DNA from 4 places in the Mesorhizobium sp. ISC15 genome. Region 3 is predicted to be linked to each of the others. Evidence: riboswitches for the same ligand, from Rfam matches in the RefSeq annotation. Region 3 holds a riboswitch; each other region holds the start of a gene.

Region 1 (7,331 bases), 5.4 Mb from region 3:
TGGTCGGCCAGATAGGCGTTGCTGTAATAGGCCGCGAAATCGGGTCGTTCGCTGACCGGGTTTCCATCGCCGTCGCGCAGGATTTCGGCCTTGAACAGGTAGTCGCCGATAGCCTCCATCTTTGCGGGATCGATCGTGCCGATCGCCCCGGCGGGGCTTTGTAGATAGTGGCCGTCGACCAGCGCCTTCAGTGATGCCTCGATCAACGGACGGTTGGTCAGCACGTCGCTGTTTGCTCCGATCAGCATGTCAGCCGCTTCTTTCGGATGTTCGACGGCGAACGCGTAGCCGCGCCTAGTCGCGGCGATGAACGCGGTTGCCGTGTCCTTGTTTTTCTCGAGGTAGGCGCGGCTCGAGCCAATGAAATTGGTGTGTTGGTCGGGCACGCCGAAATCCGCGTAGCGGAAGGCGCGCTGGGCCTTGCCGTCAAGCTCCGCTTTGATCCCCTCCCAAGTGTAGACTTCGAGCGTAAAATCGACTGCGCCATTGGCCAAGGCCTCATAGGCAGAGGTGCCCAGCGTCACCGTTTCGAATTTGCCCTCGCCTCCGTCATGACGGATGATGGTGCCGATCAGCGCATTCTCCCAGGCGCTGCCGAAACCACCATAGGTCAGGCCGTCCAGGTCCCTGGGGGATTGTATATCGGCGCGGTCCGCATTGAAGGCCAGCCTGCCGGTTTCCGTCTGCATGATGGCGTAGGTGGCGACGAGGTCGGCGCCGGCCGTGCGTTGGGTGAACAATCCTATGGATCCCAGTATACCGAAATCGGCCACGCGGTTGGCGATCAGCGTACCGGCCGCAGTGTCGACGTAGGGCAGGATCTGCACGTCGAGCCCGGCCTCAGCGTAGAAGCCTTTCGCCCGGGCGACATAGAGTCCGACATGGTTTGTGTTCGGCGTCCAGTCGAGAGCGACGGTGACAGTCTGCTGGGCGAAGACGGGCGTGACGGGTCCGAGCCCGGCGATTAATGCGACAGCGATGAAGAGGCGTCTGGAAAGCATGGTCATGTCCTTTGGGCGAGCTGTGGATCGAGAAGGGTATCGAGGATGTCGGCTTCGATGGCGGTGGCTTCCGCCGAGGCAAGACCTTTGCGCGGGTGCGGAAGAGGTATGGCGATTTCGCGCAGCACGCGGGCAGGGCGGCCGCTCAACACATAAATGCGATCGGACAGGAAGACCGCCTCGCGGACATCGTGGGTGATCAGCACGACGGTCCAGCGGTGCCGGTCCCACATCGTCTGAAGCCAGCGCTGCATGCCGGTGCGCGTGAGGGCGTCGAGTGCGCCGAACGGTTCGTCGAGCAACAGCATGGCGCGGTCCTGCACGACGGTGCGCAGCAGCGCAGCGCGCTGGCGCATTCCGCCCGAGAGCTGTGCGGGATACTTATGCTCGAAGCCGGCAAGGCCGAATTCCCCGAAGAGCGGTGCTACTTTGCTGCGGGCCGCCTTGCGGGACATGCCCTGCACTTCAAGACCGAGCGCGGTGTTGTCGATAACCGTGCGCCAAGGCATCAGGGCATCGCGCTGCGGCATGAAGGCAAACGGTCGTCGCGCTTCGGCCAGTGGCCGGCCGTCGAAGTCGACATCGCCGCCGTAGTCATCGAGATCGCCCGTCAGCAACCTGAAGATCGTGGATTTGCCGGCTCCGGAGGGGCCGAGGATTGAAACGAATTCGCCCGGCTCGACGTGCAGGGTGATGCCGGCAAGCACGTCGATATCGCCAAGACTCTTGCTGACTTGGCGCAGTTCCAGCCGCCTGCTCATGGTTTTCGTGCGGCATCGAGCCGCTCCCATGGCATGGCGGCGCGCTGGATCAGCACCGTGGCGGCAAACAGGGCCAGCGTGAGCAAGGCGCTGACCAGCACCGCCGCGAGCACGAGATCGGGCCGGAAATTGTTCTTGGCGTTGAGCATGTAGATGCCGAGCCCTTTGGCCGCGCCGGCATATTCCGCGAAGATGGCGCCGACCACGGCATAGGTGATCGAGATGCGCAGCCCGGCGAAGAAATAGGGCAGCGAGGAGGGCAGGCGGGCCAGCAGGAAAATGCGCATGCGGGAAGCGCCCATCGAACTCAGAAGCGCCGAGATGTCCCGATCCGTCGATTCATAACCCTGCACCAGCGCGACCAGCATGGGAAAGAAGGTCACGAGCGCGACCAGCATGATCTTCGGCGTCAGCCCGAAGCCGAACCAAAGAACGACCAGGGGGGCGATCGCCACCAGCGGCAGGGTCTGGCTGATGACGAACACCGGGAACAGGGCGAGGCGCAGCGGCTTGAAGAAGTCGATCAGCACCGAAAGGATGAAGGCAACGGCCAGCGAGCACGCGAAACCCGCCAATGTGGCGCTGATCGTCGGCACGGTGTTGTCGAACAGCGCCTGGCGCTGCAGGATGGCCTGGAAGAGGACTCGTGACGGCGCGGGCAACGTCGTGGGCGAGATGCCCGAGATGCGCGCATAGAGCTCCCAAACCAAAACCAGCGTGCCGACCGACAACAAGGCCGGTCCGACCTTGGCGAACAAGGCTGCGATTCGCGGCGCGGCGGAGAAAGGCTGGGACATGCGAGACCTCTGGCGCGAAAGATCAGCGCGGGGTCGGGCCGTTGGCCGAGACCTTGAGGTTATGGCCATCGAGCGGGCCGACGAAATCGCCGGACATCGGAAAAAGAAAGATCTGTGCGCCAGAAAACATCGCCCGCCTCGCTCCGCTGGTATTATCCAGATCAGCTCTAGGGTTTACGGGCTTGCAGCCCATCTCTCAGCCCCGACGATACGGAGCACCCCTGTGGATGGCGGCAATTAAACAGATAAAGGGTGGAGCTGCAAGCCTGCGTCCGGCCAGTGAAACCTCACGTCAGAGGAGGTTGCGGTTCCAGCAGGGACATTTGAGCAAAACAGAAACCGGCATCCTGTCGGGATTGGGAAAGGCGTCGGTCGAGCGGATCGTTTTCCGTTCGTCGTCACCATTATCGATGCCACGCGTTTGATGAATTGTGGAAGCGTGTAGATATAATTGCATACGTTGTAGGCAGCGGGTTTCTCTATCGCCAATTGTGACCCCGCGCCTTATCGGAGAGTCAAATGCAAGAATTCATTCTTTTTGCGATTGTGGGGTTTGTAGCCCAAGCTGTGGACGGGGCTCTCGGCATGGCCTACGGCGTGGTTTCCTCGACTACACTATTGGGGTTTGGCGTGTCTCCTGCTCACGCTTCGGCGTCAGTTCACGCAGCTGAACTGTTTACCACCGCGGCCTCAGGTTCGGCTCACCTCTATCACCGCAACATTGACTGGAAGCTTTTCTGGCGGCTGATGCCATTTGGCGTGCTCGGCGGCGTTCTCGGCGCTTTTGTTCTCACCTCGTTCGAGGGAGCCATCATGAAACCATATGTGACCACATACCTTGCGCTTGTCGGAGCTTGGCTCCTGTTCCGTTCATTCCGGCGGATCCCAAGCAATCCGGTCCCTGCAGGCGTGGTACCTCCCCTTGGGCTTGGTGGCGGATTTCTCGATGCCGCAGGGGGCGGCGGATGGGGACCCATCGTAACGACGGGCCTTCTCGGTTTTGGCGGCACGCCCCGCTACGTTATTGGTACGGTCAATGCCAGCGAGTTCCTCATCACGTTGTCGGTGTCTCTGACCTTCTTGTTTGCGTTACTAACGGGCCATTGGGAGGAGGCAGGAGAGCTAACGGAAAATCTACTCTCCGTTGCCGGCTTGATCGTTGGCGGCGTAGTCGCAGCGCCGATGGCCGGATTGGTAGTGAAAACAATCGCAGAAAAGACGCTTCTCAGACTCGTTGGCGTTGTCATCATGCTGCTGGCAGGTTGGCAAACCGCGGAACTCTTCGAATTGGTGTAAACCAACGTCGTGAAATTTCACTTATACACGGAGACTATCGAGTTCTACGCATCACCCGCTTCTCTGGCGGCCGTGCCGGAGACATTCCCAAATGGAACGAAGAGGCCCCGTTGTTGTTTGGGGTCCTTGTACAACCGGAGGCCAACTGATGAAAAATTTGCTTGCAACAACAGGATTGGCGCTGGCGGTCGCGATGCCTGCAGCGGCTCAGGACACCGCGACCGCGAAAGCCGAATTCGTCAACATGGCTGGCGAGAAGAACGGAACGGCCACGCTGACCGAGACAGCGCAGGGTGTGCTGATAGCGTTGGACGTAACAGGACTGCCGGCGGGTGAATGGGTCGCGTTCCATGTTCATGAAACCGGAAAGTGCGACCATCAGACCGGCCATGACTCGGCCGGTGGGCACTTCAATCCGACGAGTGCCCAACATGGATATCTCACTGGAAAAGGCCCGCACGCGGGCGACATGCCAAATCAGCGAGTCGGCGCCGACGGCGTTTTGCGTGCCCAGGCTTTCAACAGCATGGTCAAACTGGACGGTGGAGAAACGGCAATACGAGGCAAGGCATTGATGATCCACGGCGGACAGGATGACTACAAAAGCCAGCCTGCCGGTGATGCCGGAAATCGTCAGGCCTGCGCCGTGATCGAATGAGAAACCCAGCGATGAGTAGAGATCCGTCCGACGTATGATCTGAACGGCTCTTCAGCCTCAGCGGCGAGGTAGTGGTCCATGGTCGGAGCCTGTGGCATGACGACAAGCCAGACGATAAGCTCGTGCGCCTGCCGAGGAATTGACGACAGCCGAAGGCCGAAGTTCGGTCCTTGGTTTTTTGCGACTGCCGGATGATTGCCATGAACGATACTTCTCCTATGGGCTTGTCCTCCACGGGTCTTGCCCAGTCAGCCATTTCCGCCCGCGGCCTGGTCAAAACGTTCGGCAAACTGCGCGCCGTCGATGGTGTCGATCTGGATGTGCCGCGCGGCATGATTTTCGCCATCCTGGGCCCGAACGGCGCCGATCAATCGCACCGGTTTTCGTGGCACCGGGTAAGATAATCGCGGCTCTGAACATCGCTGCCCCGGAAAACCGGGTGCCGGAAGAACGCATTAGCGAACTGGGCGACATGGTAGCCCAGGCGGCCCATCGGATTTCCGCCGCCCTTGGCTTTCGCTCGCCGGCTGCCAATGAGGTAGCGAGTTGAGCCGGTGCCAAACATCATACGACTTCCTCGGCAGATCGCGACGAGGGGTATATCTCCGGAACGGTGAAAATCGACACCTCGCCCTTGAAGCCTTGCAGTTCAAACACACCCGCCTGCACAACCGGCATTGATGCTCCCTGCGCAAATCCGGGACCAAGCACCAGAGGGATCCTCAGCTTTTTGGTCGTTGACTCGAGCCGTGCCGCGCGGTTCACCGGCGAGCCGATCGCGGTGTAGTCGAAGCGCCGTTCGGAGCCGAAATTCCCTACGGAGCAGATGCCAGTCTCGATGGCGACGCCGATTTCGATGGAGGGATGCCCGCGCCCGGCGAAACCGGCATTTTCGCGCTTCACCCGTTCGATCAGGGCAAGCCCCGCCTCGAGCGCGCGCTCGCGATGATCTGGCTGATCAAGCGGCGCGTTCCAGAAGGCTAGCACGGCATCGCCCATGAACTTGTCGATCGTCCCGTCGCGCTTGAGTATCTCATCGGTCGCAAGGCCGAGAAAGTGATTGACCACCTTTCCGATTTCTTGGGCACCGAGTTGTTCGCTCATCGTCGTGAAGCCGCGTATGTCACTCAGCAGGATTGTGATCTCGCGCTTCTCTCCGGACAGGATCGCTTCGGTGTCCGAATTTGCGAGGCGCTGCACCACGGAGGGCGACAGATATTGGGAAAACTGCCGTGCCAGGGTGGACCGACGCTGCTCGCTGCGCCTGTAGAGGACATAGCCTTCGAAGCCGGCTACGAGGATCGTCGCAAGCGCCGGCTGCAATGGATCATAGAGTGCACCCTGCAGGCTGTATTCGAGAGCGCCGAACGCGAAGGGCGTGGCAGCCAGGAGCGCCAGAGCGAGTGCGCCGAGCGCGACACGCTCGGCGAGCACTCCTGAAAGCCCGATGAAAACGATGCCACTGAGGACCAACCACAGCCGCTCCAGCGTACGCGCTAGCGTTGGCTCTACAAGATAGCGCCCGGCAAGGATCTGGCCGATTGCATCAGCGTGGATGTCCACGCCTGGTCGCGCCGGACGCGTCGGCGTGGGCAGATACTGGGTCAATCCCACGGCCGACAGATCAACAATGGCGATGGCGTTCCGCAGCAGCGGATTGCCGCGGCCCGAAAGGATATCACTGGCAGATATGCGCGGCGTGTTAGTGTCGGTTTCCCAGAGGCGGATGCTGCCCTGCGGCTCGAGTGGCACAATGGACCCGGCCATCCTGAGCGCGTCAAACCCGGCGGCATTCATCCGAGCCACGTAGCCGTTCTCTCCGGCGTAGAGGCGCAGGAGTTCGAGCGCGAAGGACGGCCAGAGTTGCACGCCTTGAGCCGTATCTCGGAGCCAGAGCAGCGGCACATGGCGTAATACGCCGTCGGGATCCGGCGAAGTGCGAATGACGCCGAGACCTGCAGCGGCGGTCGAGAAATCTGGAAGCGAGCCTGTCAGACCGGTGAAGCCAGGAAGCGTCTCGGGTACTTGCCCGACGATCGACCAACCGGCTTTGGGCTCTGCTTCTGATACGGTCGCCTCATTGCCCAGGCTGACGGCGAGCGCCGTTCGATGTTTCGCCAGTGCGCTCGCGAGGCGCTTGTCTCCGGCGATACCATCAGGAGAGATGTCAGCCTCAGGCAGCACCAGCGCAAGCCCGATCACCGCGGCACCGGACTCGGCGACACCGTCGACCAGATCGGCCAAAAGGCCACGGTTCCAGGGCCATCGCCCATATGCCTTAAGGCTCGCGTCGTCTATCGAGACTATGACAACAGGATTGCTCGTCGCCTCGCGCGGGGCGAGGAACTGGTAGAAGTCATACGTACGCTCGCGCAGGCGCGATAGCGGCCCGTCGAAAGCAAAATGGCAAGCGAGCAGCAAGAGTACGACCGCAAGACCCGGAAGCTTGCGCCGGGCAGCCCGCCGCCAATCAGCCAAGGGGCTCATGCCGGCCGGCCGGGCCTACCGGCAGTCGGGATAGCAGTCATCCTCATCCACCCCGCTGCCTACAGGGGGCGCTGGGCTGTCAGGGAACTCCATGGCCACGCCGGGCAATGCGCCGTCGGTGGACTTGCAGGCCTTGAGCGAGTTGCCGAGTGATGACGCACAAATCGCGTTTACGTCCAGCCCCGGACCCGGTTTGCCTGGGAGGCCGGTGCCGGCTATCCGCTCGATGCTGTCCAATATCGGGAAGGCGTCGATACCGCCGTAGCCGGTCAGCAGTTTGTCATTGTCCGACGTGCAGGCGTGGCCCGGGTTTGTGACCACGAGCTTGCGG
Region 2 (7,331 bases), 560 kb from region 3:
TCGGCGGTTTGCAGATCCTCCTGGCCGAGATGCACGAAATCGCAGCCCTCCTCGATTGCCAGGCGCCAATGATCGTTGACGATGAGCTGGCTTTTGTATTGGACACACAAGGCCTTCGACTTGCGGATCTCCGCGCGCAGCCCGGTTTCGTCCATGGTCTTGATGCGAAGCTGCACCAGCTTGACGCCGAGCGGCACCAGCCGCTCGATCCAGGCTGCACTATCGACGATCAGATAGAAGGGATCGAGCTTCATGAAAAAACCGCCCTGCCGATCGTCGGCGTTGACGGCATCGCGACCTCGCGCGGTTCGAGCATTCCCGAGCAAAAGGCTTCGCGGCCGGCTTCGACCGCCTTGCCGAAAGCACGCGCCATGCCGACCGGATCGGCCGCCTTGGCGACCGCCGTGTTCAGGAGCACGGCGTCAAAGCCGAGTTCCATGACGGTCGCCGCGTGCGACGGCCGTCCGAGCCCGGCATCCACGATCATGGGAACGTCGGGGAAATGTCTGCGCATCGAGCGTAGCGCCATGATGTTGATCGGCCCGATGGCGGAACCGATCGGTGCGCACCACGGCATCAGGACCTTGCAGCCCGCTTCCAGCAGCCGCTCGGCGACGACAAGATCGTCGGTGGTATAGGGAAATACCGAAAAGCCGTCCTCGGACAGGATGCGGGCGGCTTCGACCAGGCCGAACACGTCAGGCTGCAGTGTGTCGTGGTTGCCGATCACTTCGAGCTTGATCCAGCTCGTCCCGAACACCTCGCGCGCCATTTTCGCGGTTGTGACCGCTTCCTTGACGGAGTGGCAGCCTGCCGTGTTGGGAAGGACTCTCGTGCCAAGCGAGCGGATCAGCGACCAGAATTTTTCGCCTTCCCTGCCGCCTGCCATCTCACGCCGCAAGGAGACGGTCACCACCGACGCGTTCGACACCTTGACCGCATCGGCAAGGATGGCAGGCGAAGGGTATTGAGCCGTGCCGAGAAGCAGGCGAGACGCAAGCGTCGCCCCAAAAAGCTCGAACATGCTAGCCTCCCTGCATCGGCGAGAGGATTTCGATCCGGTCACCGTCGCTCAATCGGAACTCCGCCCGGTTGGCTTTGTGCACCAGGTCGCTGTTGACGGCGGTCGCCAGCCAATCGCCCCCATAGTCGAGCGCGGCAAGCAGTTCGGCCAGCGTGGTGGCGGCCACCTCATGCGCTTCGCCGTTGACCATCAATTTCATGAGCAAGCTCCTTGGTTCCGTCTTGATTGAAAACCAGGTCGGCAGCCTGGCGCGCCATGGCTGGGGCGAGGAGAAAGCCGTGACGATAGAGCCCGTTGATGGCTATGATCTCGCCGTTCGTTTCTACGCGCGGCAGGTTGTCGGGAAAGGCTGGACGGACGCCGACACCGGTTTCAACGATCTCGGCCTCGCCAAAGGCCGGATGGAGGGCGTAGGCGGCACCCAGCAGCTCCATCATCGATCGCGCCGTGACCGGTCCGACGGACTGGCTTTCAATCATCGTCGCGCCGATCATGAAACGGTGGTCGGTGCGTGGCACCACGTAGAGCGGAAAGCGCGGATGAAGCAGCCTGACTGGGCGCGACAGCGAGACATCAGGCGTATTCAGGATCAGCATCTCGCCGCGAACGCCGCGCAGTCGGCCATCGCCCGCGGCCATTCCCGTGCATTCGATCTGGCGATCGAAACCGGCACCAGCCGAAGCGTCGGCGCCGAAGTGGAACTCGACGCCCATCGCCGCCAGCCCATCATGAAGTGCTGCCATCGCCTGACGCGGGTCGAGATGGGCTTCGTCGGGGAAGAGCAGTCCGCGGCGGAAGCGGCCGGCGAGGTCGGGCTCGAGCAACACGATTTCATCCTCATCGACACGCCGATGACCCGAGGTGCGGCTGGCGAACCGGTCGAGTTCGCCCGCATCGCGCGGTGCGGCCACGAGCAGCGTGCCGGCCCGTGTGACCTGGCCTGGCGTCGCCGCATCCCACCAGTCGGCGGCATCGCGTCCGAGATCGAGCACCGGCTGCTCGGCGCTTTCGCACTCGCACCACGGCGCCAGCATGCCGCCGGCGAACCACGATGCATTGCCGCCGATGCCGTGCCGGATCTCGGCGACTGTGACCGTCGCGCCTCGGATGGCGAGTTCGAAGGCCGCGGCAAGGCCGGCAACGCCTGCCCCTTTGACCAGCACCCTCATGACGGTTCCGGCGCCTCTGGCATGAGCGGTACGCCGGCCTCGTCCGCTGGCATGTAGAGATCGCCACCTTCGCGATATTTTGCCGCCATGGCCGCCATGCCCTCTTTCTGGGCCTCGGCACGGATGTCGTGGGAGATGCGCATGGAGCAGAATTTCGGCCCGCACATCGAGCAGAAATGCGCCACTTTGTGCGCTTCCTTGGGCAAGGTCTGGTCGTGGAAGGAGCGTGCTGTTTCGGGGTCGAGCGACAGGTTGAACTGGTCCTCCCAGCGGAACTCGAAGCGCGCGCGGGAAAGGGCATTGTCCCTGATTTTCGCCGCCGGATGCCCCTTCGCCAGATCGGCCGCATGGGCGGCTATCTTGTAGGTGATGACGCCTACCTTGACGTCGTTGCGGTCGGGAAGGCCGAGATGCTCCTTCGGCGTGACGTAGCAAAGCATTGCGGTGCCGAACCAGCCTATCATGGCGGCGCCGATCCCTGAGGTGATGTGGTCATAGCCAGGCGCGATATCGGTCGTCAGCGGTCCAAGCGTATAGAACGGCGCCTCTCCGCAGACGGCGAGCTGCTTGTCCATGTTCTCCTTGATCTTGTGCATCGGCACGTGGCCCGGGCCTTCGATCATCACCTGGCAGTCCTTCGCCCAGGCGACCTGCGTCAGCTCGCCGAGCGTTTCCAATTCGGCGAATTGCGCTGCGTCATTGGCGTCGGCGATCGAGCCTGGACGAAGCCCGTCGCCGAGTGAAAAGGACACATCATAGGCGCGGCAGATGTCGCAGATTTCCGCGAAATGCTCGTAGAGGAAGCTCTCCCGGTGATGGTGCAGGCACCATTTGGCCATGATCGATCCGCCGCGCGAGACGATGCCCGTGACCCGGTCTACGGTCAGCGGGATGTAGTGCAGCCGCACGCCGGCGTGGATGGTGAAATAGTCGACACCCTGTTCGGCCTGCTCGATCAGCGTGTCGCGGTAGACCTCCCAAGTCAGGTCCTCGGCAATGCCGTTGACCTTTTCGAGAGCCTGGTAGAGCGGCACCGTGCCGATCGGCACCGGCGAATTGCGCACGATCCATTCGCGGATGTTGCGGATATTGCGGCCGGTCGACAGGTCCATCACCGTGTCGGCGCCCCAGCGGATCGCCCAGACCATTTTTTCGACCTCTTCGGCCATTGACGATGTGACAGCCGAGTTACCGATGTTGGCGTTGATCTTGACCAGGAAATTTCGCCCGATGATCATCGGTTCGCTCTCTGGATGATTGATGTTGGCGGGAATGATCGCCCGCCCGCGCGCCACTTCGTCGCGGACGAATTCGGGCGTGACGAAGTCGGGGATCGCGGCGCCGAAGCTCTCACCGTCGCGCTCAAGCTTGCCGCGCACGATCTCGCGTCCAAGGTTCTCGCGGATAGCCACGGACTCCATTTCAGGCGTAATGATGCCGGCGCGCGCATAGGCAAGCTGAGTCACCGCCTTGCCGGCCTTGGCCCTGAGAGGCCGGTTGCGAATGGGGAATTCCGGCGTCAGGCGCTCGCCCGTGACGAATCCATTGTCTTCCGGCCGGACATGGCGGCCGTCATAGGCCTCGACATCGCCGCGAGCCGTGATCCATTCGTGGCGAAGCCGGGCAAGGCCCCTTTCCATGCTGGTTTCGACAGTCGGGTCTGTATAGGGGCCGGACGGATCGTAGACGGTGACGGGTGGCTCGCCGGCAGTCGGATGAACAGAGATTTCGCGCATCGGCACCCTGATCTGGGGGTGGAGGAGGCCGGGCTTGTGGATTTTCCGCGAGGCGGGCAGTGGTCCCGTCGACACGGCGGGGGTGAGGGCATTCATCTTGATGCTCCTTTGCTCATGCATTGGAGACCCAGTTCTGTGCCGGAAGGATGAAAAGACGCTTCTGTCGACCTGCCGAAACAGGACCTCGGGCATAAACTCCCGCAAAGCGCTTGCACCGTCCCTACGCCAGTATGAACTGGATCAGGTTCAACGGGTCACTGCGCCGCGAAAGCAAGCAGTATCTCAGCCCCTTGCCGGGACTCCCCTGGTGAATGCTTGGAGTTGAACGGGCCGACGCTATCTTGTCAAGCGCATTCGGGCGCCTTCGGCCGGTGGCGATGACCGGCGGCCTGTCAAAACCGGGCGGAGAGCTCGCGCATGCATCGGGGACAAGTCACGCCCCGGAGACCAGGGCTGGAATGGCCAAAGCCTCTTTCCCTTCGTGAAGGATGGAGAAACTGTATCGGCCATGTGCGTCGAGATCGACCGAGTAGCTCAGGCGGTCACGGGTGTGGTTATCCTGGTCGAAGGTGACGATTCGCGGCTTCAGCGAGGTGATTTGCACCTCGTCCAGGTAGATGGAGTTGCAGATAATGATCTGGTCGTCGGGCTGGCAGGTGCCGGCGGCTGCTCGATTCAGGATGCAGCATCGGCGGCGTTCCCGATACCAATGATATCTTGCGGGCAACTTATGCAATCACCGGCTTCGTAAAACCCGACGGCGGCGGCCGTGTCCTGGCGCTGAGGATGTGCCGCTGTTCCAGCAGAGAAATCGCGGTAGGCCGCGGAGTTTTCGCTCTGCGAGGAAGAGTTGACGAAATCGTTTAGCTTGCTTGCAGTTTGTACGACCGCCTTTGAAAGCAACTAAGCTATTGCATTGATATGTTGGTGCGGCGATCGATCGCTACATATCCGGCCGCCATTATCCGAGTATTGGTCCGCCTCATGGCAATCCCTGCGGGGTCGTCGGCGGCCGGATCGGCCGCGCCCTCCAGTCATCAAAGAGGAAGCGACCGAGAATTCCGCTGCCGAAAACTTCCCTGGCTTGGCTATGCATGCGGTAGATGAGATCGCCGCCTACCGCGGCCTGGTCGAGGAAGGCATCGACGCGAAGAATATCGCCGCCCAGTTCGGACAGTCTGGTTATCGCCATGCGTCAGCGGCTCAGACTTGCGGTCTCGAGAGCGGCCTTTGGGGGTCACCTCCTTTTTGATTCAGAGGTTGGAAGACGGCTTCTCGTTACCCAATAGAAATGGCGACTACGGAACGCGATCGCGGCCATCAGGAAACACCTGTCTTCGGCTCAACCTCGACATGGCGTCCGATCGACCGCAGATATACAGCTATCTCGTCCATGAGATGATCGCGTTAGCCGTAGATTTCAGCAATCCTACGCAGCTGTGCTCGACGGCCCTCCGTTGCGCCGGCGTCAAATCAGCATCGCCAAAGACGTATCCCAAGTTGCCAATCGCGCAAATGTTGCAGCCGGCGTCCACAACTGATTGCACGAATGCCGGAATGTCTTTTTCTTGCATGGTCTTCATGTCGAATCTCTCGTGAATGGCGTGCTTGCGCGCCCATGCTGCCTTTTCAGCGTGTCCTCTGGGCGGCGCAAGCCTTGAGCGTGTTGTGCCCGGGCAACCTCGACTATCCCGTCTGCCACGCTCTTTAGAGTCGGTGGGGTCTGGTGATCGCAGGCTGGGCCACTCAAAAGCCTGCAAGAAGAAAGTCATGGCGACCATTGCTCAAGATCGCAAGGGTGCGTGCAAGACCTTCCGTTGGCAGTCATGCACGCTCACCCAGAGATAGTCCGGCCGCGGAAATTCTCCCTTATTCGTAAGAAAGCTCATTGAGCAACTGGGCATTGAGCAACTGGGTCTCACGTCGCGGGTCTCGTGTGCTTCACAGCCGAAAATAAGGTACCGCCGTGGCAATTCTCGAAAAGTGCAGGTTACCTCGTTCAGGACACGGCGGATTGCCTTCCGACGGCACCCTTGCTGCAACGTGCGACCTAACGAGACATATCTCGTTCGCGTTCCCTCGACCTGTCTTCGTATTGCTGCTTGCCCTGCGATTTCAGGCCCTCTGCTAGCTCCTCGGCCGCTCTTTGGCCTGCAATGTCACTATTCAAGATCATGTCCGGCATCCCTGGATAGTCATAACCGTAACGCGCATGCAGTTTCCCTCAAGCGCAGCGCGTATCCGTCGATTAGTTTCGTCGTCCGGAACCCGAAGCCCTTATCCGGCCTGGTGTACCCGTTCCAAACTTTGGCGGACCATTTACCTCAGGCATGATCATCTCGCGTGACATTGTTTTTTGGCGGCGCCATCATCGCACGTGGCATTTTCTAAAAATCAAGACGTGTTAATTTGTAAAATCAGGGATGTGGCCGCGCCCGCTGCGAGGATTTGCAGGTAGCTCTTCAGCTCCAACACGATGTGTGAGGCGGCGGTGGAAAAAGGCAACCGACTTTTAATTGGCGGTACTTACTTCGGAAGCGCTGCAATCGATCCTGAGGATACTATTGATCGCGAGCGCCCAATGCGTCCGCCGTTGGATCCAGGTGACCTCGCCGCTCGCTCCGCGTCCGGCGCCCGTCGCAGAAAGGTAATCGCGCAATTGCTGCACATGCGCCTCGCGGACGTAGGCGTGGGATTCACGTCCGATTTCCAATTGATCGCGGCGTCGACCCGTCCTTTGATGATCGCGAAGGCATCGGCCCGTCCGGCGATATGCTTCGTCGCGAGCTCAGATTGCGATCTCGGGCACAAGGCGAGATCACAGTTCTGCGATCTGTGGTAACGCGAGCCCGCGAAGCGCCGCCGCGGCCTCTCTTTGGAATCTGGCCGAGAATCGTCGTCGTCTGAGATCAGTTGATCGAGCAGTTCGCGCGCGCGGGACGCGCTTGCGTCCAGTCTCTCCCGCGAGCTCGCCCGTGAGAAGCTCCTCCATCAGCTTCTGAAGGATGACGCCCCGACGCGCTCCGGCACCGACCACCTCCGGATGCTCAACGTGGCTCTCTGAGGTCACGACCCCATCGAGAGGGTCGCCCAGCCGATCAGCGTCGTGCCAACTGGGCCGGCGCCAGACGACCGGTGGGGCACTTTCCTCAATGCACCGCTGTTCGGCGGCAAACATGTCGGAAGACTGCTCGTTCGGCCGGGAGGCCAGCGGCTGCGTTTCCCGACGCGCAAAGGACGAAGCTCCAGCTCGGGAATTTCATACTGACGCAGATCGATAGAGCTGAACCAGGAGTCTTTTGACGCCTGAGGGTGTGGGGGACAATCAGAATATCTCGCACCCGTATGCAGGCCACATACCAGGTACGCTCACGCTGATTGGCATCTCGCCGGTTCACCGCC
Region 3 (7,331 bases):
GCGCACGCTGCTTTCGTCGAGACCAGCCACCCAACCGCTGCGGATGTAGTCGGTCAGCGGGCGGCTCTTGTCGATCGAAACGCCGTCGAAGCGGATCGCTATGTCGCCGGGTCCGGTTGCCGTCACCGCCGCGGCCGAGTTGTCGATGATGAAGCCGCCGGGCACCGAGAATGACACGCCGAGCCCCGGATGCAGGAAGGTTTCGCCACGCACATAGCCTTCCTCCGGCGTGTCGCCATAGAGCAGGCCGTCTATACCGGCGAGGAAGGGGTCACGGTCGCGCGTCCCGACGCCAGGCGCGCCGAACTGGCGGGCATGGCGCTGCGCCAGATCGATGCGCTGCGGCGTGTTGGGGTGCGTCGCCAGGAAGTCGAGGCTGGCGTCGGTGGCGCCGCTGATCGAGCGGAAATCGGTGTAGGCCGACATGGACTGCAGGAAGCGGCCGGCGGCAAAGGGATCGAAGCCCGCCTCGCCGATCGACTTGATGCCGATGCCGTCGGCCTCCAGCTCCTGATTGCGCGAGAACTGGGCAAGCCGCAGCTTGCCGCGGATCAGTGCCGCCTTGGCGGTCGGGCTGTCGCCGAGCACATCCGAGACGACCTTCGTAGCAAACCCCTCCTCGGCCTCGAGCTGCTGGCGCTGCAAGCCATGGTTGGCAGTGACGTGGCCCATCTCATGCGCGATCACCGCGGCGAGCTCGGCCGAATCGTTGGCCAGCGCCAACAGGCCGCGCGTGATGTAGAGATAGCCGCCCGGCAATGCGAAAGCGTTGACGTTGGGCGAATTGAGGATGGTGATGCGGTAGGTCTGGGTCGGGTTGGCCGACACCACGGTCAGGCGGCCGACGACCTTGGCGACCATGCGCTCGAGCTTGGGATCGGAATATTCACCGCCATAGGTGGCGAGGATACGCGGATGCTGCGCCTTCGCCATTTCGGCGAGCTTGCTGTTAGCGGCGACATTGTCGACCGTGATCGGTTTGCTGGAAGGCTGGAAGCCGGATTCCTGAACGTCCGGAGGCGTGAACATCTGGCAGCTTGCCAGCGCCATGGCAAAGCCGGCCAGCGCGAGGAAGCGCGCCAGCGGTTTCCTTCTCACTCTGTCGGTGCCGGTCGGCAGAACAGCTTCCTTTCGGGTCTCGGCACATGACCCCGAAAATCGGGCATCGATTTTCAGAAAAGGATCATGCGCAAAATCAAACTGCCACAGCATCCTTCGCGCGCACGAGCACACGCGGCACTGTAGTGGCAAATCACAGTCTATGCCGGACCAGTATCGGAGGACCTAGCCACACTACTTTGACCAAGGCAAGCAAACGCCACATCGCCTGAAGCCGGTTTGGCCGTAAATTATGTCCGCTTCCGGGCAACATCTCGTGATCCTTGGCCAAACGGACCTGCACCGATATAACGCCGGAATGCTTCCGGTCCAGCCTTGGTGAAAAAATCGGCGACAGTCCCCGTCGCGGCAACCGTGCCATTGTCCAGGAACACCATGTCCTGGCCGATACGGTGGGCGTCCTCCGGCTGATGGGTGACGAACAGCACCGTCATGCGCCGCTCCGCATGGACGCCGGCTACCAGGTCGAGCATGTCGTCACGCAAGGCCGGCCCGAGCGAGGCGAACGGCTCATCGAGCAAAAGAACCGGCCGATCGCGCACGAGGACGCGGGCGAGTGCGACACGCTGCCGCTCGCCGCCGGAGAGTTCGCGCGGCAGACGCCGTTCCTTGCCGGCAAGGCCGACGCGCTTGAGTGCCCCCGCGATTGCCACGTGGTCGGCCTCAGCCAGCCTGAGCGACGGCGAGCGGCCAAGGCCGACATTTCGTTCGACCGAAAGATGGGCGAAGAGATTGTTCTCCTGGAACACCATTGACACGGGCCGCGTCGAAGGCGGTTTGGCGCCGACATCGGCGCCGCTGATCAGCACGCGGCCCGATCGTGGCGTCTCAAAGCCGGCCACCAGATTGAGCAGCGTCGATTTTCCCGAGCCGCTCGGCCCCATGATCGCAGTGATCTTCGAGGCGGCGAACGCGACATCGAATAAAAACGGCGCTTCGCCATAGCTGAACGAGACCTTTTCCAGCCGCACAGCCGTGCCGTTTTCAGCGCTGCTGAGCGTCATGTCTTTTCTCCCCGCCCCAGCCGATCCGCGGCCAGCACAAGCGCGAGACAGACCAGGCCGAGCAGCAGCGCTAGGCCGGCGGCATCCATCGTGCGGTAGCTGCCCATGCGCGCCAGCAAGAGATAGGGCAGTGTCTGCAGGGAGTCGCTACCGAACAGGGCGATGACGCCGAGATCGCCGAGCGACAATGCCATGGCAAAGGCGAAACCCATGGCGAGCGGCCGCCGCAGCGACGGCCAGTCGATCAGCCGGAACCGGTTCCAGCCCGAAATGCCAAGCAGCAAACAGAGCCGTTCGTGGCGTTCGCTCGCCGCATCATAGCCGGGGCGAATAGCGCGGATGGCAAACGGCATCGCCATCACCGCGTTGACGGTGACGACCATGACAGGGGCGATCGCGAAGACGTCGCTGACGGTACGCAGGAGCAGAAACCAGCCGGCGCCGATGACGATGGGCGGCACGACGAGCACGAAGCCGGCGCCGGTATCGGTGGCATGCTCGAGCAGCGTCTTGGCGCCGACGCGACGCTTCAGGGCCAGTGCCCGTCGTCCCATGACGAGCGACAGCGACAGCGCCACCGAAAGCAGCGCCGCCAGCAAGGCGAGCACTGCGCTGGTCAGCGTCGCTTGCCGCACAGCGCTCTCGCCCGCCAGCCGGCCAAGATCGGCGCCAAGGCCCGACATCACCGTGGCCGCCATCGGCCCGGCGACGAACAGCAATGCCAGAACGATCAATGCTGCGTTCAGCACGGTCTCGCCGACGCTTGCCGAAAGATACCGGCGCGGTGCCACCGACAGGTTGGCATCGCCGACGGTGTTGGCGCCGAGCCGCATCAACACCAGCACCACGACGAAGGTCAGCGCGATCTGCAGCAGTGTCAGCGTCACCGCGCGGGCAGGATCGAAATCGAAACGCAGCGCCTGGTAGATAGCGACCTCCAGTGTCGTCGCGCGCGGCCCGCCGCCCAGCGTGAGCACGATGGTGAAGGATGTGATGCACAGCATAAAGACAAGCCCGGCGACGCCCGGCAGCGCCGCCCGCAGCGTCGGCCATTCGATCAGCCGGAAGGCGGGTCTGGCGCCCATGCCGAGCTGGCTCGCCAGCCGCCACTGGTCGGCCGGCACTGTCCCCAGCGCTTCAAGGAACAGCCGCGTTGCCAGCGGCAGGTTGAAGAAGACGTGGGCGACGAGGATGCCGGACAGGCCGTATATGCCCGGCCAACCCTGACCGCCAATCGCGCTGAGCAGGCCGGCGAAATAGCCGGCACGGCCATAGAGGGCCAGAATGCCGAGCGCGGCGACGATGGCCGGCAGCGCCAGCGGCACGGCGAAGAGCTGCAGGATCAGGCCGCGGCCAAAGAACCACGGATGCCGCGACAGCGCCCGCGCAACGAGCAGCGCCGGCAGGACGGACAGCAGTGTCGACAGTAGCGCTTGCCATAAGGTGAAACGGACAACGCGGAAGAGATAGGGGTCGAAGGCCGACGCGGCGCCGGACGGGTCGCGGGCGCCTTCGACGATGAGCCCGGCGAACGCTCCACCGATCAAAAGTGCTATTGCCGCAAGCGCGAGAATGCCAGCTGTGACGCGGGAATCCGATGATGGCGCGCGTTGCACGCTAGACCACCAGATTCGAGATTCTTAGCGAGGATTGCGTTCCTTCGCGCCCCCCTCTGTCCTGCCGGACATCTCCCCCACGAGGGGGGAGATTGGCAGGTTCAGCGCTCCGCTCATTCCGGCAATGTCGGAGATTGGCGAAAGCCGGCATGATGGCCGATCTCCCCCCTCGTGGGGGAGATGTCCGGCAGGACAGAGGGGGGCGCCGTAGAGTGATCATCGTCAATCAGAAGCTACTTGCTCATCACCGCCAGCCATTCGTCGACCCAGGCCTTGCGGTTGGCGGCGACCTCTTCGGGGCTGAACAGCAAGGCCTTGGTCGGCTTGACGAGCTTGTCGAAGGCTGGGTTGAGCGGCTTGTCGGTCTTGCCGGCAGGAAACATCCAGTTGGTCTCGGGAATGACGTTCTGGAATTTCGGACCGGTCATGAAGGCCAGGAACTTTTCCGCCAGCGGGTTCCTCGCACCAGTCGTGGTGATGCCGGCAACCTCGATCTGCAGGTACTCGCCCTCCTCGAAGGACGCCGCCTGATAGCGTTCGGTGTTTTCGGCGACCATGTGATAGGCCGGCGACGTGGTGTAGGACAGCACCATCGGCGCCTCGCCCTTGGTGAACAGGCCATAGGCCTCGCTCCAGCCCGGCGTCACGGTGAGCACCTTTGCCCTGAGCTTGGCCCAGGCTTCCGGCGCCTTGTCGCCATAGACCGATCTCACCCACAACAGCAGGCCGAGACCGGGCGTCGAGGTGCGCGGATCCTGGATGACGATCTTCTCATCGGCATCGCCCTCGACCAATTCCTTCAGGCTCTTCGGCGGGGTCTTCAGCTTTTCGGTGTCGTAGACGACGGCGAAATAGCCATAGTCGAACGGCACAAAAATATCGTCGCTCCAGCCGCCCGGCACCTTGACGTCCGATACCGGGCCATGCGGCGAAAACAGGCCGGTAGCCTTGGCTTCCACCGTCAGATTGGTATCGAGGCCGAGCACGATGTCGGCCTTGGTCGCGGCCCCTTCCAATCTGACGCGATTGAGCAGCGCGACGCCGTCGGCGACCGCAACGAAATCGAGAGTGCAGCCGCATTCCGCCTCGAAGGCCTTCTTGACCGCGGGGCCTGGACCCCAGTCGGCGGTGAAGCTCTCATAGGTATAGACGGTGAGTTTCTCCTGCGCGGATGCTGGCCCGGTGCCGAGAACGGACGCGGCAAGCAGCATTGCCGAAACAAGAGAGTATGAAAACGTGCGCATCGGCGCCTCCTTCGTTCACATTGAAAGGAATTGAGGCGTCGGGCTGTCCGAAACGTCTAATCCCTCCGCCGGTACAAACCGGATCAGGTTCAGCGGGTTGGCATGGTTGCCTCTCAGCTGGTCCGCGAAGATCACGTCCAGCACCCCGTTAGAGCGTTTCGACACATAGGCCCGGCCGAAGTGCTGCGCAAGCTGAAGTTTGCAGGGCATCTGGAGCGCGGCCTTCCGTTTCGCAAGCAGGGCTGGTAAGGGCCACGCATATGAGCAAATTCACCATCCTGCTTGGCGGCGATCTTATCCGCACGCCGCTGCTCGACCGCCAGGTCGAAGGCTCCCGTGTCATCGCCGCCGACGCTGGCATCGGCCATGCCCGGACGCTGGAGCTGACGCCGGAACTCTGGGTCGGCGACTTCGATTCGGTGCCGGCGGACTTGCCGGACGATCTGGCCGCCGTGCCCCGCCAGGTGTTTCCGGCAGAAAAGGACAAGACCGACGGCGAGCTGGCTATCGCCGCTGCGCTCGAACGCGGCGCGACCGGGCTCGTGCTCGCCGGCGCGTTCGGCGGCAAGCGCACCGACCACGCCTTCCTGCACCTCGCGCTCAGCATCCGGCTGGCCGAGGCAGGCATAGAGGTGCTTTTGACCAGCGGCGCCCAGGAAGGCATCCCCTTGCTTCCCGGAAAGACCGGCTTCGACTACGCCGACAGCACGCTGTTTTCGATCCTCGGCTTCTCCGACCTTTCCGGCTTGACCGTTACCGGCGCCAAATGGCCGCTGAACCACGTCGAGGTCGCGTTCGGCTCATCGCTGACCATTTCCAACGAGGTCAAGGGCCGGCTCGAAATCGCGCTGGGCAGCGGCCGCGCGCTGTTGCTCGCCCATCCTTTTCCCCTACCTGAAAGCTGACATGGCGCCGCCACTTCTCAATCTCGACGGGATAAAGCTGACTTTTGGTGGCACGCCGCTGCTCGACGGGGCGGAACTGACAGCGTCGGCGGGCGACAAGATCGCTTTGGTCGGCCGCAACGGCTCGGGCAAGTCGACGTTGCTCAAGATCGCTGCGGGATTGATCGAGCCGCAGGACGGCGAGATGTTCCGCCAGCCTTCGGCGACAGTGCGCTACCTGCCGCAAATGCCAGACATGGATGGTTTCGCCAGCGTCCGCGCCTATGTCGAGGCGGGGCTTGGACCCGCCGATGACCCCTACCGCGCCACCTATCTGATGGAGCATCTCGGCCTGTCCGGCGAGGAACGACCGAACGACCTGTCCGGCGGCGAGGCGCGGCGCGCTGCCCTTGCCCGCGTCATGGCGCCGGAGCCCGACATTCTCCTCCTCGATGAGCCGACCAACCATCTCGACCTGTCGGTCATCGAGTGGCTGGAGGAGGAGCTTGCCCGCACCTCTTCGGCGCTGATTGTCATCTCGCACGACCGCCGCTTCCTCGAGCGCGTGTCACGCGCCACCGTCTGGCTCGACCGCGGCCAGACCCGCCGTCTCGACAAGGGTTTTGGCCATTTCGAGGAATGGCGCGACACGGTGCTGGAAGAAGAAGAGCGCGAGCAGCACAAGCTCGGCCGCCAGATCGTGCGCGAGGAGCACTGGCTGCGTTATGGCGTGACGGCGCGACGCAAGCGCAACATGCGCCGGCTCGGCGAGTTGCAGACCATGCGCCAGCGCTTTCGTGGCCATCGCGGCGCCGAGGGCGCGGCGACCATGGTGGCCAGCGACGCCGCCGAATCCGGCAAGCTGGTGATCGAGGCCAAGAACATCGAGAAGAGCTTTGGCGACCTCACCGTGGTCAAGGGCTTCTCGACCCGTATTCAGCGCGGCGACCGCGTCGGCTTGGTCGGGCCGAACGGCGCCGGCAAGACGACGCTCTTGAAGATGCTGACCGGCGAATTGAAACCGGACTCAGGCACGGTGCGGCTCGGCACCAATCTGGAGATCGCCACACTCGACCAGAAGCGCGAGGCGGTCGATCCGCAAGAGACACTGGCGCAATACCTCACCGACGGACGCGGCGAGAACCTTGTCATCAATGGCGAGCAGCGCCACGTCGTCTCCTACATGAAGGATTTCCTGTTCAAACCGGAACAGGCGCGCACGCCGGTGCGTGAGCTTTCGGGCGGCGAGCGAGCGCGGCTGTTGCTGGCCCGCGTGCTGGCACGGCCGGCAAACCTTCTGGTGCTCGACGAGCCGACCAACGATCTCGACATGGAGACGCTGGAACTGCTGCAGGAGCTGGTCGCCGGTTTTGCCGGCACCGTCATCCTGGTCAGCCACGACCGCGATTTCCTCGACCGCACCGTGACCAGCCTGATCGCGCCGGACGGCGGCGGCCGCTGGAT
Region 4 (7,331 bases), 4.9 Mb from region 3:
TGCCTTTGGCAGCGGCACGCCCGCGCGGTGTCGGCTCGGGTATGGGATAGACCAGCCGCGAGAACGGCGCCCGGCCGGCGACCGAAAAATAATTGCCCTTGGCATAGCGAAGTTCCGGCACGAATTGCGGGTCGAGCCCGTCAAGTGAGCGGGCAAGCGTCGTGGCGCCAAGCCCGGCGGCGTTGATGAAGCGCGCGGTGACGATCTCAAAGCGCTCGCCGCTGGTGCTGTCGACCGTGTCGAGAACGATGCGCCCACCCTCGATGCGGCCGCAGACGATGCGGGTGTTGAGGCTGAGTGCCCCCGTGCTCCTCTACGTCGCCCCGCAAAGCAAGCATCAGGGCGTGGCTGTCGATGATGCCGGTGGCGGGCGACAGCAGGGCGGCGGCCGTGCACCGCAGCTTGGGCTCTAGCGCGCGTGCCTCTGCTGCGGTCAAGGGTGTCAGGTCGCCCGCGCCGCAAGCAGAGGCGTTGGCCAGGATGGAAGCAAGCGCCGGCTCCTGTTCGGCATCTGTGGCGACGATGAGCTTGCCGCAGCGCGCATGCGGAACCGCCCGCTCCTCGCAATAACGGTAAAGCTGTTCCCGGCCTGCCACGCAGAGCCGGGCCTTCTGCGATCCGGCCGGATAGTAGATGCCCGCATGGATGACCTCGGAATTGCGCGAGCTGGTCCCGGTGCCGATGGCGTTCTCGGCTTCGAGGATCAGGTTGTCCAGGGCCGCGTTGCGCCATCTCTCGCGCAATCGCGAGGCCAATGACGCCGGCGCCGGCCACGATGCAGTCGACATGGTCCATGATCGGGCCACCTCAGCCTTGTTGTTGTGCTGCCGGTGAGCCGTTCGACGATCACGATCCGGCGATGCGCATAGGCGGCTCCGCGCAGGTTCTCGCGTTCTGCGACCTCGAAGCTGAAATTCAGCATGTCTGCGTCCACCCGCCAGCCCTTCGGAAAGGGCTTGACACCCTTACGAGAAACAGATGCATCCAACAGCATAATGCAAGAGGCGATACGCGCCGAAACGGCGGCAGGGCCTAGTCCCGGCATGCAGGACAGGAACCATCATGGACGCACGACCGAATTCTCCCGAAGCCCGCGACATCAGCTACCACATGCACGCCTACACCAATGCCCGCAAGCATGAGGAGGCAGGGCCGCTCGTGATCGAGAAGGGCGACGGCATCTATGTCGAGGATCTGGCCGGCAACCGCTACATCGAGGCGATGGCCGGGCTTTGGAGCGTCGCGGTCGGCTTCTCGGAGAAGCGGCTGGTCGATGCGGCGGTGCGCCAGATGTCCAAGCTGCCTTATTATCACGACTTCGGCTCCAAATCGCATTCGCCGCTGATCGATCTCGCCGAGAAGCTGGTGCAGATGGCGCCGGTGCCGATGAGCAAGGCGTATTTCACCAATTCCGGCTCCGAGGCCAACGACACGGCCATGAAGATGATCTGGTACCGGTCGAATGCGCTCGGCCAGCCGGCACGCAAGAAGATCATCAGCCGCATTCGCGGCTATCACGGCGTCACCATCGCCTCGGCAAGCCTGACCGGCCTGCCCAACAATCACATTTCCTTCGACCTGCCGATCGCCAATGTGCTGCACACGTCGACACCGCACCATTGGCGCGAGGCGCTGCCAGGCGAGAGCGAAGAGCAGTTTTCGAGCCGGCTTGCCGACGACTTGGAAAAGCTGATCCTGGCCGAGGGCCCGGAAACCATCGCCGCCTTCTTCGGCGAGCCGATCATGGGCGCCGGCGGCGTCATCGTTCCCCCGGCCGGCTACTGGGAGAAGATACAGGCGGTCCTGTCGAAGTACGACATCCTGATCGTCGCCGACGAGGTCATCTGCGGTTTTGGCCGAACCGGCGAGATGTTCGGTTCGCAGACCTTCGGCATCAGGCCTGACATCATGGTGCTGTCGAAGCAGATCTCTTCCTCCTACCTGCCGATCTCGGCCCTGCTGATCAACGAGAAAATGTTCGAGCCGATTGCCGACGAAAGCAATCGGATCGGCACCTTCGGTCATGGCTTCACCGGCGGCGGCCATCCCGTCGCGGCGGCGGTCGCGCTCGAGAACCTGAAGCTGATCGAGGAGCGCGACCTTGTCGGCAATGCGCGCACGGTCGGCGCGCATATGCAGAAACGGCTGCGCAACCTCGCTTCGCACCCGCTTGTCGGCGAGGTGCGTGGCGTCGGCCTGATCGCGGCGGTCGAACTGGTCGGCGATAAGGTGACCAAGACGCCGTGGGAGACGGCCGGCGCGCTGGGCGGGCTTGTCAACGGCTTCATGCAGCAGAACGGCGTCATCTCGCGCAACATGGGCGACGCGCTGGCCTTCTGCCCGCCGCTGATCATCGCAGAGCCCCAGGTCGATCAGATGATCGACGCGTTTGAAAGATCGCTCGAAGCCGCGGTCAAGCAGGTCGGATCACAGAGCTGATCAGGTCGTCCAAAGCCAGAGCTGAATGGGCCTTGGTGATTGGCGAAGCCGAAGCGGTATCCAATCTCCCCCCTTGCGGGGGAGATGTCCGGTAGGACAGAGGGGGTGTGAAGGATCGCCAACTTTCGACTTCAGCCTTGCCAACCCGAATCAGCTTGAGGGCGCGGCTGCGATCGATTGACAGGTCGGAGGGAAGCACCCCCTCTGCCTGCCGGCATCTCCCCCGCAAGGGGGGAGATCGGCAGCTTCGGCGGCGCCGCCAAGCTCGGTAATTGGTCTGAAGCGATTGCTGGGAACGATTGCCCTGGGCCACACTTGAACATCCGTTGCGCGGGTGCTACGTCGCCCATATCGACAGGGGCGCTCCGTATTGCCGGGGCTGAGATGGTGGGTGCAAGCCTTCGGTCCCTCAAGCTGATCTGGGTAATGCCAGCGGAGCGAGGCGACCATGTTTTCAGGTGCACAGATTTCCCTGTATCCGATGTGCGACGATTTCGTCGGCGTCATCCTTGGGGCGCTTTCGGCGCTCGATCCGTATCGACCGAATTTCCGCATCGAGACCGACGACATCTCGACGCTGATCGTCGGCCCGCCGGAACAGCTTTTCCCGGCCATGCGCGACCTCTTCGCATCGGCGGCGGCGAGTGGCTTGCATTGCGTGTTGTCGGCGACGGTGTCGCGCGGCTGTCCGGGCGAGCCTGACGATCCGATCTGCACACCGATTTCCGGCAGCAGCCACGAGCTGTCCCTGGCCGAGCGCATCGGCGCGGCGCGGGCGCATGTCGATGGTGCGAAAAAACTCGGACAAGAGGTCGCCGCGCAGTTCTCGCTCTATCCGCTCGGCGAGGGCCATCACATGGATGAGATCTACGGCTGCATCGACTTCCTCAAGATTTCGGGCGTCTTCGACAGGTCGAAGAATTTCTGCACGAAGCTGAGAGGCGATGCCGGACCGGTGTTCGCGACGCTGTCGGAAGCCTTCCTTCGTTTCGGCGCGCCGCAAGGCCATGTCGCGCTCGATCTCACCGTGTCGGCGAACAGCCCGAGTCCTTGTTAGTGTTGGCTATCAACGGGTCGCTGCGAGATCCGAAATGGCGTCTGGAACGACCACCAGCTTGCCGACGAAATCCTTGGCGATGAAATCCGCTTGGGCGCGGTGGAAATCGGAGAGCCTGTAGACGCCGCCGACCAGCGGCCGGATCTTCTTGTCTTCGATGTAGCGAACAATACGGCGGAAGTCGTGCCGCGTGCCCTGGCTCGAGCCGTGCAACTGCAACTGCTTGAGATACATGGTGCGCAGATCGAGCTGCACGACCGGGCCGGCAATTGCGCCGGCTGTGGTGTAGCGGCCTTCGGGCCTGAGGATGCGCAGCAGATCGTTGAAGATCGCGCCGCCGACCAGATCGGCAACCACGTCGATCGGCTGGCCGCCGGTTGCCTCATTTACCGCAGCCGGCAGGTCGGCCACACCCCGGGTGATCACCGCCTCGGCGCCGATGTCGAGCACGGCCTGTTCCTTGCCCTTGCCGACGACTGCATAGGGGACGGCGCCGCGCGCCCGCGCCAGCTGCACGATGCCGGAGCCGACGCCGCCCGACGCGCCGGTGACCAGCACGCGCTCGCCGGCCTTCAATGCGGCACGTTCCAGCATCTGCTCGCCGGTGAGATAGGCGCAACAGAAGGTGGCGAGTTCGACATCGGTCAACTCGGTGTCGACGACATGGGCGTTCTCGGCCGGCACGGTCTGATACTCGGCATAGCCGCCGTCGCGGCCGTGGCCCATATAGTCGATGTCGGCGAGTGAATCGTCGTCGCGGTTGTAGATGGAGAAGTCGACCATCACCCGCTCGCCGATACGGTTCGGCGAGACACCATCGCCGACTGAGACGATGTGGCCGACCGTGTCGGTGCCCTGGATGCGCGGGAAGGTCAGCGTGTTGCCCTGACGCCGCCAGGTCGATACGGCGGCAGCATCTTCCTCCGTGCCATAGGCGCCCTGTCGCACCCAGACATCGGTGTTGTTCATGCCGCAAGCGGTGACCTTGATCAGCACTTCGTCAGGGGCGGGCGACGGCACTTTCACGTCGGTGCGGTAGACGAGCTTTTCCGGTCCGCCGTGACCAGTCAGCTGCACGGCGGCCATGGTGGCGGGGAGGGTTTTGGTCATGGCGTTCATGTCAGTTTTCAGATGTTGGCAAACACGCTCTTCACCGCATCCGCCGTCTTCGACACGACGATGTCGGCCTCTTCGCGCGTCAGGCAGAGCGGCGGCGCGAAGCCGAGAATGTCGCCTTGCGGCATGGCGCGGCCGATGACGCCGCTTGCCGCAAGGGCGGTCGCGACCTGCGGCCCGATCTTCTGCGAGGCGTCGAAGAACACGCGGTCGTCCCGGTCGGCGACGAACTCGATTGCCGCCAGCATGCCGTCGCCGCGCACCTCACCGACATGTTTGTGGCCGCCGACGGCTTTCGTCAGTTCGGCGCGGAAATAGGCGCCGGTCTCGCCGGCGTTGGTCACCAGGTCCATCTCGTCGATCAGCTCGAGATTGGCGACGCCGGCGGCAACGCAGATCGGATGCGCCGAATAGGTCCAGCCATGGCCTATGCTGCCGAGCTTGTCGGAACCCTGCACCAGCACCTGCCAGACCTTGTCTGCGACGATGACGCCCGACAGCGGCGCATAGGCCGAGGTCAGGCCCTTGGCGATGGTGATCAGGTCGGGCTTGATGCCGTAATGGTCGGAGCCGAACATGGTGCCCAGCCGGCCGAAGCCGGTGACCACTTCGTCGGCGACCAGCAGCACGTCGTACTTCTTCAGCACCGCCTGGATTTTTTCCCAGTAGAGGGCGGGCGGCGGCACGATGCCGCCGGTGCCGAGGATCGGCTCGCCGATGAAGGCGGCGATCGTGTCCGGGCCCTCGGCCAGGATCATCTCTTCGAGCTTGTCGGCGCAGTGTTGGGAAAACTGCTCCTCGCTCATCGAGCGGTCGGCGCGGCGGAAATAGTAGGGCGCCTCGGTGTGCAGGATCGGCGCACGCGGCAGGTCGAAGGCGTTGTGGAACAGGTCGAGCCCGGTCAGCGAACCGGTCATGACGCCGGAGCCGTGATAGCCGCGCCAGCGCGAGATGATCTTCTTCTTCTCCGGCCGGCCGAGCACGTTGTTGTAGTACCAGATCAGCTTGATGTTGGTCTCGTTGGCGTCGGAGCCGGAGAGGCCGAAATAGACCCTCGACATCCCTTGCGGGGCGCGGTCGATGATCATCTTGGAGAGCGTGATCGACGCCTCGGTGCCGTGGCCGACATAGGCATGGTAGTAGGCGAGGTTCTTGGCTTGCGCGGCGATGGCATCCGCGATTTTCTGGCGGCCATAACCGACATTGACGCAGTAAAGCCCGGCGAAAGCATCGATGCTCTTGCGCCCATTATTGTCCCAGATGGTGACGCCTTCGCCGCCGGCGATGATGCGGGTCGGGCTCTCGCCGCGCGCGTGGGTGCCCATATGGGTCGAGGGATGGAAGAAGTGGTCGCGGTCCCAAGCGGCGAGTTCGTTGGACTGGTCGAGCATCTTTTTTACTCCTAAGGAAAAGTGTGGGGCGCGGCCTAGGCCACATCCAGGCAGAGGTATTTGAGATCGGTAAAGGCTTCGAGCCCATGGCGCGAGCCCTCGCGGCCGATGCCGGACTGTTTGACGCCGCCGAACGGGATCGGCGCGCCGGTGATCTTGACCCGGTTGATGGCGACCATGCCGTAGTCGAGCGCGCGGCCCATGCGCAACTGGCGGCCGCCGTTCTCGGTGACGACATAGGCGACGAGGCCGTACTCGGTGGCGTTGGCGCGGGCGACGACTTCCTCTTCGCTGTCGAAGGGCGTCACCGCGGCGACCGGACCAAAAGTTTCCTCGCGCATGATCAGCGCGTCGTCGGTGACATCGGCCAGCAGGGTCGGCTGGTAGAACAGCGGTCCTGCAGAATCGCGTTTGCCGCCGGTGAGGCAGCGTGCGCCATGGGCGAGCGCATCGGCGACCTGCTCCTCGACCTTCTTGACGCCGCGCTCGTGCATCAAGGGCCCGATGTCGGTGTCATCGGCCAGGCCATTGCCTGTACGCAACGCGTCGATGCGCCTGGCGAAGGCGGCGCAGAAACGATCGTAGATCGGGCGCTGGACATAGATGCGGTTGGCGGCGAGGCAATCCTGGCCGGACGTGGCGAATTTGGCATCGACGGCTATGGTCACAGCCTTGTCGAGATCGGCGTCGGCAAAGACGATCAGCGGCGCATGACCGCCAAGCTCCATCACCAGCCGCTTCATCGTCGGCGCACTTTGCGCCGCGATCAGCCTGCCGATCTCGGTCGAGCCGGTGAAGCTCATGGCCCGCATGCGAGCGTCTTCGCACATCCGCCCAACGATGGTCGAAGCCTTGCCGGTGAGAACGTTGAAGACGCCTGCCGGCAGGCCGGCGCGTTCGCCGAGCTCGGCCAGCGCCAGTGCCGATAGCGGCGTTTCAGACGAGGGGTGCGCGACGATGGTGCAGCCGGCGGCAAGGGCGGCGGCCGCCTTGCGGGTCAGCATGGCCGCGGGAAAATTCCACGGCGTGACGACGCCGACGACACCAAGCGGCTCGCGCCGCACCATCATCTCGGCGTTCGGCAGATGGCTGGTGACGCTTTCGGCGTTAAGGCGTTTTGCCTCCTCGGCATACCACTCGACGAAAGAGGCGGCGTAGTCGATCTCGCCAAGCGCTTCCCTAAGCGGCTTGCCCTGCTCGAGCGTCATCAAGAGCGCCAGATCCTCTTTGGCAGCGATGATCAGGTCGAACCATTTTCGCAGGATTTTCGAGCGCTCCTGCGGCAAAAGTCCCCGCCAGGCCGGAAAGGCGCGCGAGGCCGCGTCGAT

The links. Region 3 has a riboswitch for thiamine pyrophosphate ahead of thiB (thiamine ABC transporter substrate binding subunit). Riboswitches for the same ligand answer to the same signal wherever they lie in the genome.
Region 1: another riboswitch for thiamine pyrophosphate. It lies ahead of RPG13_RS29575 (ABC transporter permease); the one in region 3 lies ahead of thiB (thiamine ABC transporter substrate binding subunit).
Region 2: another riboswitch for thiamine pyrophosphate. It lies ahead of thiC (phosphomethylpyrimidine synthase ThiC); the one in region 3 lies ahead of thiB (thiamine ABC transporter substrate binding subunit).
Region 4: another riboswitch for thiamine pyrophosphate. It lies ahead of RPG13_RS27000 (YkoF family thiamine/hydroxymethylpyrimidine-binding protein); the one in region 3 lies ahead of thiB (thiamine ABC transporter substrate binding subunit).

Annotation. Positions count from the first base shown of each region.
Region 1 is NZ_JAVSPX010000001.1:6,111,682-6,119,012, reverse strand. It holds gene RPG13_RS29585 (ABC transporter substrate-binding protein) at 1-1,007, opposite strand, end outside; gene RPG13_RS29580 (ABC transporter ATP-binding protein) at 1,004-1,762, opposite strand; gene RPG13_RS29575 (ABC transporter permease) at 1,759-2,559, opposite strand; TPP riboswitch at 2,680-2,792, opposite strand; gene RPG13_RS29570 (hypothetical protein) at 2,787-2,984, shown strand; gene RPG13_RS29565 (sulfite exporter TauE/SafE family protein) at 3,079-3,855, shown strand; gene RPG13_RS29560 (superoxide dismutase family protein) at 4,004-4,513, shown strand; gene RPG13_RS29555 (hypothetical protein) at 4,714-4,917, shown strand; gene RPG13_RS29550 (CHASE2 domain-containing protein) at 5,078-7,000, opposite strand; gene RPG13_RS29545 (FecR domain-containing protein) at 7,016-7,331, opposite strand, start outside.
Region 2 is NZ_JAVSPX010000001.1:136,545-143,875, reverse strand. It holds gene RPG13_RS00730 (thiamine phosphate synthase) at 1-254, opposite strand, end outside; gene RPG13_RS00725 (thiazole synthase) at 251-1,024, opposite strand; gene thiS (sulfur carrier protein ThiS) at 1,026-1,223, opposite strand; gene thiO (glycine oxidase ThiO) at 1,192-2,193, opposite strand; gene thiC (phosphomethylpyrimidine synthase ThiC) at 2,190-4,025, opposite strand; TPP riboswitch at 4,129-4,245, opposite strand; partial or broken gene RPG13_RS00705 (aspartate 1-decarboxylase) at 4,363-4,620, opposite strand; gene RPG13_RS00700 (hypothetical protein) at 4,912-5,121, opposite strand; gene RPG13_RS00695 (hypothetical protein) at 5,312-5,512, opposite strand.
Region 3 is NZ_JAVSPX010000001.1:692,598-699,928, forward strand. It holds gene RPG13_RS03485 (M48 family metalloprotease) at 1-1,050, opposite strand, end outside; gene thiQ (thiamine ABC transporter ATP-binding protein) at 1,350-2,123, opposite strand; gene thiP (thiamine/thiamine pyrophosphate ABC transporter permease) at 2,120-3,739, opposite strand; gene thiB (thiamine ABC transporter substrate binding subunit) at 3,973-4,983, opposite strand; TPP riboswitch at 5,027-5,141, opposite strand; gene RPG13_RS03505 (thiamine diphosphokinase) at 5,244-5,888, shown strand; gene RPG13_RS03510 (ABC-F family ATP-binding cassette domain-containing protein) at 5,890-7,331, shown strand, end outside.
Region 4 is NZ_JAVSPX010000001.1:5,590,264-5,597,594, reverse strand. It holds gene RPG13_RS27010 (NAD(P)/FAD-dependent oxidoreductase) at 207-788, opposite strand; gene RPG13_RS27005 (aspartate aminotransferase family protein) at 1,063-2,439, shown strand; TPP riboswitch at 2,786-2,897, shown strand; gene RPG13_RS27000 (YkoF family thiamine/hydroxymethylpyrimidine-binding protein) at 2,888-3,496, shown strand; gene RPG13_RS26995 (alcohol dehydrogenase family protein) at 3,506-4,615, opposite strand; gene RPG13_RS26990 (aspartate aminotransferase family protein) at 4,624-6,003, opposite strand; gene RPG13_RS26985 (NAD-dependent succinate-semialdehyde dehydrogenase) at 6,039-7,331, opposite strand, start outside.